DNA from 2 places in the Pseudarthrobacter sp. AG30 genome. Region 1 is predicted to be linked to the other one. Evidence: predicted binding sites of a transcription regulator. Region 1 holds the regulator's gene; the other holds the start of a gene.
The links. The regulator HrcA, encoded in region 1, represses chaperone genes, less so after heat shock. The targets are predictions, from matches to a motif close to TTNGCACTCGNNNNNNNCGAGTGCNAA.
Positions count from the first base shown of each region.

Region 1 (5,131 bases):
TCCGTGCCGGAAAGGGGCGCCCGTTGCACGGTGCTCCTTGCCCAGCGATCCCATCATCTTACGCCAGCAGCAGGCGTCTGCGGGCACGGCGGGCTGCTGCCCATCACACAGGCGCGGCCGTTTGGTATCAACTTCATATCGGCCTCATATCGTTCCCGTTGCAGTTGGGGCGTGAGGGCCACAGAACCGCTGCTGGGCTGCACCGCTGTGCAATGCTGGAAATCCAGCAACTGCTGGGACTCCAGGCCGTCAGGGGATCGGCCCGCCACGCCACGAAAGGACAAGGGCAGGACAGTGCCGGATACCTCTGTGCCCAAAAGGGCAGGCCGAACGATGGGCCCCTTGCGCCCGGCGGTCCTGGCAGGCGTCCTGGTGCTCGTTCCCATACTGGCAGGCTGCACCGCTGAGGGCGGCCCATCGCCCACCGGCACCCTCGCCTCGGTCCCGGCGTCCGGCGGGACCATGCCGGACGCACCGTCCACCAGCGCTCCGCTGGAGACCACCCAATCCTCCAACAAGGCGCCCGTGTACTGGATCGGCCGCAGCGGCGGCAACATTTTCCTGTACCGCGAATTCCGCGATGTCCCGGAGCAGGACAACCCGGTAACGCGTGCGTTGCGGGCCATGATGTCGGAGAAGCCGCTCGACCCCGATTTCTTCACGCCATGGCAGAATCCGGATAAGTTGGCCACCTCGATTTCAGGCAAAGACGTCATTACGGTGGACGTTTCGGCTGACGCGTTCAACAGCAACCTCGACGCCGACATGGCTGCCCGCGCCATCCAGCAACTGATTTATACGGCCACCGCGGCGGCCGCCAGTTCGGGGCTGATCGACACCAGCCAGCAGGTCCGGGTCCGGATCCTCGTGGACGGGCACACCGACTACGTCGCTTTCGGGAAGGTCCAGCTGGGCGCCCTGATGACCCGTGCTGCCGGCCTGGTGGCGCCGGTCTGGATCATTGATCCGCAGGAAAATACCGAAGTCCCGGCAGGAAGCGTGAAGATCACGGGCCGCAGCACGTCGCCGGGAGCCAAGCTCCACTGGCAAATCCTGCAGGTTGCGGACAACGGTGGCGGCAAGACGCCTTTCCTGAGCGGCGAAACGACGGCGGCCGCGGAGCAGGGCCAGGCGGGGGTCTTCACACTGGCCCTTAACCTGCCGGCCGGTGACTATGAACTCCACGTGGCGCAGGCCGGATCCGGTGGAGAACCGGACCGGAACGAGGACACCCGGTCCTTTAGGGTGCGGTAGCCCAGCGTCCCAGGATATCGCTGGCCAGCACGACGGCGGCCGGGCCGGCAGTGGAGGACCGCAGGACGTGGTGCCCCAGCAGGGCCGTCACCGCGCCGTTGTCACAGAGCTTCGTCACCTCGCGGGGACTGATGCCGCCTTCGGGGCCAACAATCAGCAGGATCTCGCGGGGCCCGGTGCCCGCGCTCCCCTGCCATCCTTCCAGGACGGTGCGCAGGGGCCTGACAGCGTCTTCGTGCAAGATCACGGCCAGGTCCGCGGCGGCCACGGCGTTGCAGAGCCCGGACGTTTCAACGGCGTCCCGTACCTCGGGAATCCAGGCGCGGCGGGCCTGCTTGGCGGCAGCGGCAACGGCCGACTGCCACTTGGCATGGGCCTTGGCGGCCCGGTCCCCCTTCCAGCGGACGATGGACCGTTCCGACTGCCAGGGTATGACGGCATCGATGCCCAGTTCCGTTGCCGTCTCAATGGCCAGTTCGTCCCTGTCGCCCTTGGCCAGCGCTTGCGCCAGCACCAACCGGACCTCGGGCCTGTCTTCGGCCACCACGGTCCCGCACTCCACTTCCAGCGCGGAGGACGATGCTGATGCCACCTTGCCGGTCATGCGGGCGCCGGCGCCGTCCACGATGTCCACGGCCTCCCCCGGCGACAAGCGCTTCACGGTGACTGCGTGCCGGGCTTCAGGGCCTTCCAGGACAAAGACCTGGCCGGGCGCCAGGCCGTCCAGCGAGCCGGGGCTGGCAAAGAATACGGGGTTGCTCACCGCTACAGGTTACCGAGCCGGTCCCGGAGCTTGGCGAACATCCCGCCGCTGGCAGCGAGCTTACCCTCGGTGATCTGTTCCCCACGGAGCTTGGCCAGCTGGCGCAGCAGGTCCTCTTGCGCGGCGTCGAGTTTGGCGGGAGTGTCCACTTGGAGGTGGACCTTCAGGTCTCCGCGCCCGTAGCCCCTCAGGTGGGTGACGCCCAGACCGCGGAGGGTAATGACCTCGCCGGACTGGGTGCCGGGCTTGACGTCGATCTCCTGGCTGCCGTCGAAGGTTTCCAGGCTGACGTCCGTGCCGAGGGCAGCCGCTGTCATGGGGATGTGCAAAGTGGCGTGCAGGTCATCGCCTTCGCGGACATAGGTGGCGTCGTTGTTGACCCGGATCTCCACGTAGAGGTCGCCTGCGGGGCCACCGGCGGGGCCGGCTTCGCCTTGCCCGGAGAGCTGGATGCGGGTTCCGGTGGCAACACCGGCAGGAACCTTGATGGTCAGTGAGCGGCGGCTGCGGATGCGGCCCTGGCCGCTGCATTCGTTGCAGGGATCCTTGATGACCGTGCCGAAGCCTTCGCAGGTGCCGCAGGGGGCCGCCGTCATGACCTGGCCAAGAATGGAGCGGACGGCACGCTGGACCTGGCCGCTGCCGCCGCAGATATCGCAGCGCTCGGGGTGTGTGCCGGGGCGGCAGCACGATCCGTCGCAGGTGGGGCAGACGACGGCGGTGTCCACTTCGAGCTTCTTGTTGACGCCAAAGACGGCGTCGCGGAGGTCGATCCGGACGCTGATGAGCGCGTCCTGGCCCCTTCGCACCCGGGACGCCGGACCGGACGTGCCGCCGGCGCCGAAGAAGGTGTCGAAGATGTCCTGGAACGCGAACCCTTGGCCCGCGTAGCCCGCACCGCCGAAGCCGTTGTCCGTTCCGTTCTCATTGCCGGTGGTGTCGTAGATGCGGCGCTTCTGGGGGTCGGAGAGGACCTCGTAGGCGTGAGTGACTGCCTTGAAGCGTTCCGACGCGTCCGCCCCGGGGTTTACGTCCGGGTGGAGGGTGCGGGCCAGTTTGCGGTAGGCCTTTTTGATCTCTTCGCCCGTAGCTTCGGGGGAGACTCCAAGGACGTCATAGTGGCTGCTCAAAGTTCGTATCTCTTCCTTGTTGTACTGCGTGCCGTTGGGCCCGGTGTCCGGTCCCGTTGCCGGACGTGGTCCGGCAACGGAGGATCAGGGCCCCAAAATCCTGGAAAGGTAGCGGGCCACGGCCCTGACGGCGGCCATGGTGGTGGGGTAGTCCATCCGTGTGGGGCCAAGGATCCCTACCTTCGCGGCGCTGTCAGGGCCGTAGCCTGTGGCCACCACCGATGCCTCCGCGAGGCCGTCGTAAGGGTTCTCCCGTCCGATGCTGACGGCCACGCCACGGTGGTCCTGTGCCATTTCGCTCAGCAACCGCAGCATCACCACCTGCTCCTCGAGTGCTTCGAGCACCGGGCCGATGCTGAGTGGAAAGTCTACGTTGGACCGGGCCAGGTTGGCCGTTCCGGCCATGACCATCCGGTCTTCCCGGCTGCTCTGGGCCAAAACCTCCAGCCCAAGCGCGAGTGCGTGCGCGGCCTGGCGCTGAGGGTGCGGCGCGGCGGCGACGACGGCGGGCAAGGCCTGCGCGAGGTGGCTCAGCGACGTGCCGCCCAAGGCCCCGAGGAACCGGGTCCGCAACTCCGCCAGCGCCTCGTCACCGAGGTCCTGGCCGACGTCGATCACGCGCTGCTCGACTTTGCCGCTGTTGGCAATCAGCACCACCAGTACTTTGCGCGGTGCCAGCAGCACGAATTCGATGTGGCGGACCAGGGCCCTGCTCAAGTGCGGGTACTGGACCACGGCCACCTGGTTGGTCAGCTGGGACAGGAGGCGGACCGTGCGGTCCAGGACGTCGTCGAGGTCGTCCGCTCCTTCCAGGAGTGATTGGATGGCCCGCCGCTCTGCGGCCGACAGGGGCTTGACCGCCGAGATCTGGTCCACGAACAGGCGGTAGCCCTTGTCCGTGGGTATCCGCCCTGCGCTGGTGTGCGGCGCGGTGATCAGGCCCTCATCCTCCAGCGCCGCCATGTCGTTGCGGATCGTGGCGCTGGACACACCGAGATGATGGCGCTCCACCAGCGCTTTTGAGCCGACCGGCTCGCGGGAGTGGACGTAGTCCTCCACGATCGCCCGCAGCACTTCCAGTTTGCGTGGCTCGCTCACTCTCCACCTCCATCCACGGTCCGGGGCGCGTGCCCCGTCCGGTGCCGCCCAGGGGTTAGCACTCGACATGCCTCAGTGCTAACAGTCTATTATGCCTCGGCCCGTTGTTAGCATTGGTACCGCTCCGGGCGAAACTCCGGGGGTGAGGACCTAATGCGAGGCGGATCGAATCCATGGACTACCAGAACTGGGGCCCCCGCGGGATTTCCGCCCCTGCCCGGACCGAACTGCCGGAGGTTCCCGTGGAGCGCGGCATGGTGCTTGAGGAAGTCCAGTCCGGCTGGGTTGGGGCTGTCACCCGGGTGGAGAAGTCCGGCGGAATGCACGTGGTTGCCCTCGAGGACCGGCGCGGAAAATCGCGGTCCTTCCGGCTGGGCTTCGGCTTCCTCCTGGAAGGACAGCCGATCCGCCTGATGCCGCCGGCGCCCGCCCGCGCTGGGGCCGGTCCCGCCGCAGGGCGGACCGCGTCCGGGTCGGTTCGGGTGGCAGGGCAGCGCGCCCAGGTCGCAAAGGCGAGCCGGATCTGGGTGGAAGGCAAGCATGACGCTGAACTGGTGGAGAAGGTGTGGGGAGACGACCTTCGGGTGGAAGGCATCGTCGTCGAACCCCTGCACGGCATCGACGACCTCACGGCCGCCGTGGCGGACTTCAGGCCGGGACCTGGGCGCCGCCTCGGGGTCCTCGTGGACCACCTGGTGCCCGATTCAAAGGAATCGCGCATCGCCGAGGCTGTGATGGCCTCCCCTGGTGCCGCCGGAAATGTCCTGATCGTCGGCCACCCCTACGTGGACGTGTGGCAGGCCATCCGCCCCGCGGTGCTGGGCATCCAGCAATGGCCGGCGATTCCCCGCGGCCAGGACTGGAAGACCGGCATCCTGAAGGCCTT
Region 1 is NZ_QEHL01000003.1:259,470-264,600, reverse strand. Features, by position in the region: gene DC347_RS04430 (GerMN domain-containing protein) at 334-1,254, shown strand; gene DC347_RS04425 (16S rRNA (uracil(1498)-N(3))-methyltransferase) at 1,241-2,017, opposite strand; gene dnaJ (molecular chaperone DnaJ) at 2,020-3,147, opposite strand; gene hrcA (heat-inducible transcriptional repressor HrcA) at 3,232-4,245, opposite strand; gene DC347_RS04410 (DUF3097 domain-containing protein) at 4,419-5,131, shown strand, end outside.

Region 2 (5,131 bases), on a different contig from region 1:
CGGCGGACGATGCCCACGGCAGCAGCAGCGTCGCCTTCGAGTGCCTTGACGGACGGGTCCTCATCCAGTGCCTTCAGGGCGTGGATCAGGGCTGAGCCGCCACCAGCCACGATGCCTTCTTCGAGGGCAGCGCGGGTGGAGGAAACGGCGTCCTCGATACGGTGCTTCTTTTCCTTCAGCTCAACCTCGGTGGCAGCACCCACCTTGATGACGCCGATGCCGCCGGCCAGCTTGGCCAGGCGCTCCTGGAGCTTTTCACGGTCCCAATCGGAGTCGGTGCGGGTCAGCTCGGCGCGCAGCTGCGCGACGCGGGCCGCAACGTCTTCGGCCGAGCCTGCGCCGTCGACGATGGTGGTGTTGTCCTTGGTGACGGTGATGCGGCGGGCGGTGCCGAGCACCTCCAGGCCCACGGTGTCCAGGCTCAGGCCCAGTTCCGGGGACACAACCTGTGCGCCGGTGAGGGTGGCGATGTCCTGGAGCATGGCCTTGCGGCGGTCACCGAAGCCCGGTGCCTTGACGGCCACGACGTTCAGGGTGCCGCGGATGCGGTTGACGATCAGCGTGGACAGGGCCTCGCCGTCGACGTCCTCGGCGATGATGAACAGCGGCTTGGAGCTCTGCAGCGCCTTTTCCAGCAGCGGCAGGAATTCCTGGATGGAGGAGATCTTGCCCTGGTTGATCAGGATCAGGGCGTCCTCGAGGACGGCTTCCTGGCGTTCTGCGTCGGTGACGAAGTACGGGGACAGGTAGCCCTTGTCGAACTGCATGCCCTCGGTGAGGACCAGTTCGGTCTGGGTGGTGGAGGACTCTTCGATGGTGATGACGCCATCCTTGCCCACCTTGCCGAAGGCCTCGGCGAGGAGTTCGCCGATTTCGTCGCTCTGCGCCGAGATGGCGGCAACGTTCGCAACCTGGGTGCCCTCGACGGGGCGTGCGTTCTCCAGCAGGCGGGCGGCGACGGCTTCAACCGAAACCTCGATGCCGCGCTTGATCTGGCCGGGGGCAGCACCGGCGGCAACGTTGCGCAGGCCTTCCTTGACCAGGGCCTGTGCCAGGACGGTGGCGGTGGTGGTGCCGTCACCGGCAACGTCGTTGGTCTTGGTGGCGACTTCCTTGGCCAGCTGGGCGCCAAGGTTCTCGTAGGGGTCGTCCAGTTCGACTTCGCGGGCGATGGTGACGCCGTCGTTCGTGATGGTGGGGGCGCCCCACTTCTTGTCCAGGACGACGTTGCGGCCGCGGGGGCCGAGCGTCACCTTGACGGTGTTGGCGAGCTTATCGATGCCGGCCTCGAGGGCCCGGCGTGCAGCGTCGTCAAACGCAAGCTGCTTTGCCATGGTTTTGTCCTTTCAAAGACAGAAACCCCGCACTGCCGGCCAGCATAAGCGTGGCCGGCGGCACGGGGATCCGAAAGAGTTACTTGACGACGATCGCCAGGACGTCGCGGGCGGACAGCACGAGGTACTCGGTGCCGCCGGTCTTGACTTCGGTTCCGCCGTACTTGGAGTAGATGACGACGTCGCCAACGGCTACGTCGACAGGAACGCGGTTGCCGTCTTCGAAGCGGCCGGGGCCTACTGCAACAACTTCGCCTTCCTGCGGCTTCTCCTGTGCGGAGTCCGGGATGACCAGGCCGGAAGCCGTGGTCTGCTCGGCTTCGAGCGGGCGGACAACAATACGATCCTCAAGAGGCTTAATAGAGACCGACACTCGGACCTCTCCTTTTCGTCAGCAAATTCGTGGACTGGAAAGCTTTCCGCCGTGGCTGGCAAACCGTCGTCGCGGTGCCGGCAGCAGCCTGGCTGGCAGCTCTTCATGTGTTAGCACCCTCCGGGGGAGAGTGCTAATTGAAACTCTATGTAAGGGTTAGCACTCGGTCAAGGCGAGTGCCAGTTTTTCGTCATCGGCGTATTCCGTTGAGCGCGGTTTCGGAAGCAGCGGGGGCCCAGGCAGCTTCAGCGGCCCAGATCGTCGAAGTCCACGTCCTCGCCGCCGTCGGCATCACTGCCACCCTGCTTCCGGCTACGGAACAGCACCCAGCCCGCAGCGGCCGCGGCGAGCAGTGCCGCCACGAGGAAGAAGATGCTCCCGGCCCGCGCGCCGTCGTACAGTCCGCGGATGTCGCGGGCTTCCTGCGTGTTGTCCGAGATGTCGTTGCCGCCCACCGAGTAGACAGTGGCGTTGAATGTGTCCAGGACGAAGATGATCACCAGAAGCGCGATGCACACCAGTGCCACCACGGCCGCGGCGATCAGGACCGGGCGGGCAAACCGGGCAGGACCCCGTTCCTTGGGGTCGTGTTCGCCGGTGCCCCCGGGGGCTGCGGTTTCATCCATGGTGTCCACACTATCGGCAACCCCGCATTCGCTCCTCCACTAGGCTGGAACCCATGGCTCACGCTCCCCAGGACCAGATCGCACCGCTGCTGACCCCCGAAGGCTGGGAGCTGTTGGCCTCCCTGGGCCCCTACCGGGACGAGGATTCCTTCGAACTCAACTCCGCGCTCCGGAAGGCCGGCCATCCTGCCGGGCTGGTCTCCGCCGTCCTGACCCAGTCGCGGCTGCGCACCAAGGCCGAGGCGAAGTTCGGTGAGTTCGCCCGCCAGATGCTCTTCACCCAGGCAGGCCTGGAGCAGGCCACCCGCCTGAACGTCGCGGCGCGCCACGCACAGCGGTTCGCCGCCGCCGGGATCAGCCATGTGGCGGACCTGGGCTGTGGCCTGGGCGCCGATTCCCTGGCCCTGGCATCCCTTGACCTCACAGTGACCGCCGTCGAAATGGACGAGACCACGGCGGCCTGCGCCACGGTGAACCTGATCCCCTTCCCCAACGCCACCGTGGTGCACGCGGACGCGGCAGCGGTGCCGCTGGAGGGGGTCGACGGCGTGTGGCTGGATCCAGCACGCCGGGTCACCTCCACGTCCGGCACCAAGCGGATCTGGGACCCGGAAGCGTTCTCACCGCCGCTGTCCTTCGTTGAATCGCTCGCGGCGTCCGGGAAGGCGGTGGGCGTCAAGATGGGGCCCGGCATGCCGCACGAATCCGTGCCCGCCGGCTGCGAGGCCCAGTGGGTGTCGGTAGCCGGAGACGTCACCGAAGTAACCCTGTGGTTCAACGCCGTCAGCAGGCCGGGGGTGCGCCGCGCCGCCCTGGTCCTTGGCCCGGAAGGTGCGGCCGAACTGACCAGCGGCAACGAATTCGGTGCCAGCCCCACCGCACCGGTGGGACCGGTGGAGGGCTACCTGTACGAACCCGACGGCGCCGTGATCCGGGCCGGACTGGTGGCGGATGTCGCGCTGGAACTCGGCGGCCACCTGGTGGATGAGCACATCGCCTACATCTGTGCGCCGGAACTGGTGGCCACGCCGTTCGCCCGCGCCTACAAAGTGCGGGAAGTGATGCCCTACAACGTCAAGGCGCTCAAAGCCTGGGTGAAGCAGGAGGGCATCACCGTGCTGGACATCAAGAAGCGGGGCACTGCCGTCACCCCCGAAGAACTGCGGAAGCAACTGCTGCCGGGCGGAAAGGCGGCCGGCAAGGGTTCCGGAAAGAAGGCCGCCGGCAAGGCCGCCACCCTGGTCCTGACCCGGATTGGCGAGGACCGGGTGGCCGTCGTGGTGGAATCCGTCCCGACCGGCATGCCCTAGGGCCGGCCGGGCGGGCCGCACGTCCGCTACTGGGCGCGCATGAACTCCTCGGCGGCCCGCACCTGCTCAGCCGTGGGCCGTACGCCGGTGTACAGGACAAACTGTTCGAGGGCCTGGATGGTGGCCACTTCGGCACCGGTGATGACCGGCTTGCCGGCTGCACGGGCGGCCCGGATCAGCGGCGTCTCGGCGGGCAAGGCCACCACGTCGAAGACCAGGCGGGCCGCTTCGATTGCCTCCGCCGGGAACGCCACGGTCTCTGCGTCCGCCCCGCCGGCCATACTCCCTGCCATTCCGATGGGCGTGACGTTGATGATGAGGTCAGCCGTCCTGCCGTCTAGCGCTGCCCGCCACTGGAAGCCGTACTGGTCTCCGAGCGCCCGGCCGGAGGCCTCGTTCCGGGACAAGACCGTGACGTTGGCGAAGCCGGCGTCACGCAAGGCCGCCACCGTGGCCTTGGCCATGCCGCCGGATCCCTGCACCACCACGGAGTAGCGGGTGGGGACCTCGTTGGAGGCCAGGAGCTGCTCAATGGCCGTGTAGTCGGTGTTGTACGCCTTGAGGTGGCCATCAGTGTTCACGATCGTGTTCACGGAGTCGATGGCCTTGGCGGAGGGGTCCATCTCGTCCACCAGGGCTATGACGTCTTCCTTGTAGGGCATGGAGATGGCACAGCCCCGGATGCCCAGGCCCCGCACGCCGGCGATGGCCTGTTCAAGGTTGGTGGGCGCGAACGCCTTGTAGATCCAGTTCAGGTCCAGTTGCCCGTAAAGGTGGTTGTGGAACCGGGTCCCGTTGTTGCTGGGGCGGGCGGAGAGCGAGATGCAGAGGGTCATGTCTTTATTCAGAATGGGCACCCGACCATTAAACGCGCTCACCGCCGCTCCCGCTCGCAAGTCACGGAGTGCAGCCGGTTCCGGCAGGATAGGGCCCGACGGCGGCAGGCAGCTTTCCGGGCGCCGTTGCCTTCCCTGCCAGGACGGCGGCGAGGGCGTCGAAGGCGGTGTCGTTGCGGCCGTAGAGCGCCAGCTTGATCGGTGCGTTGGAGTCCTGCAGCGGCCAGGGCGCGTCCAGGGCTACCGCGATGTCTCCCGCTCCCGGTGTGCCGCCGAAGCCGATGAGGTTGACCACGGGGCCGGAGCCGACGGCCAGGCCGGCACGGGCGGCAGCGGCTTCGAAGCGTTCGCGGTCCCCCGGGCCACCGCCTTGGACGCGTACCGAACCCGGCACCAGCGGTCCGTGGCAGGGGCCGGAGAGGACTGTCACGGCGGCTGCCGAGACCTTGGCTGACAGGGCTGCGCCACTGCCGGCCGGAGCACCCGCACCGGGGGTCCCCGCAGGGGCCGCTGTGCGCGCATGCCACATCATCATGGTGGCAACCCGCCTCGCGGCGTCATCGAGCCGTGCGGCCGGGAGGCTGCCAGCTGCGAGGGCTTGCAGGATGGCGGCATGCGCCTGTTCCACGTCCTCGGGCATCAGCAGCAGGTC
Region 2 is NZ_QEHL01000002.1:298,109-303,239, reverse strand. Features, by position in the region: gene groL (chaperonin GroEL) at 1-1,334, opposite strand, end outside; gene groES (co-chaperone GroES) at 1,414-1,707, opposite strand; gene DC347_RS03135 (hypothetical protein) at 1,953-2,333, opposite strand; gene DC347_RS03130 (class I SAM-dependent methyltransferase) at 2,387-3,643, shown strand; gene DC347_RS03125 (shikimate 5-dehydrogenase) at 3,670-4,500, opposite strand; gene DC347_RS03120 (glycoside hydrolase family 3 N-terminal domain-containing protein) at 4,541-5,131, opposite strand, start outside.
Region 2: the regulator HrcA is predicted to act here: its motif matches at 1,864-1,890, upstream of groES (co-chaperone GroES).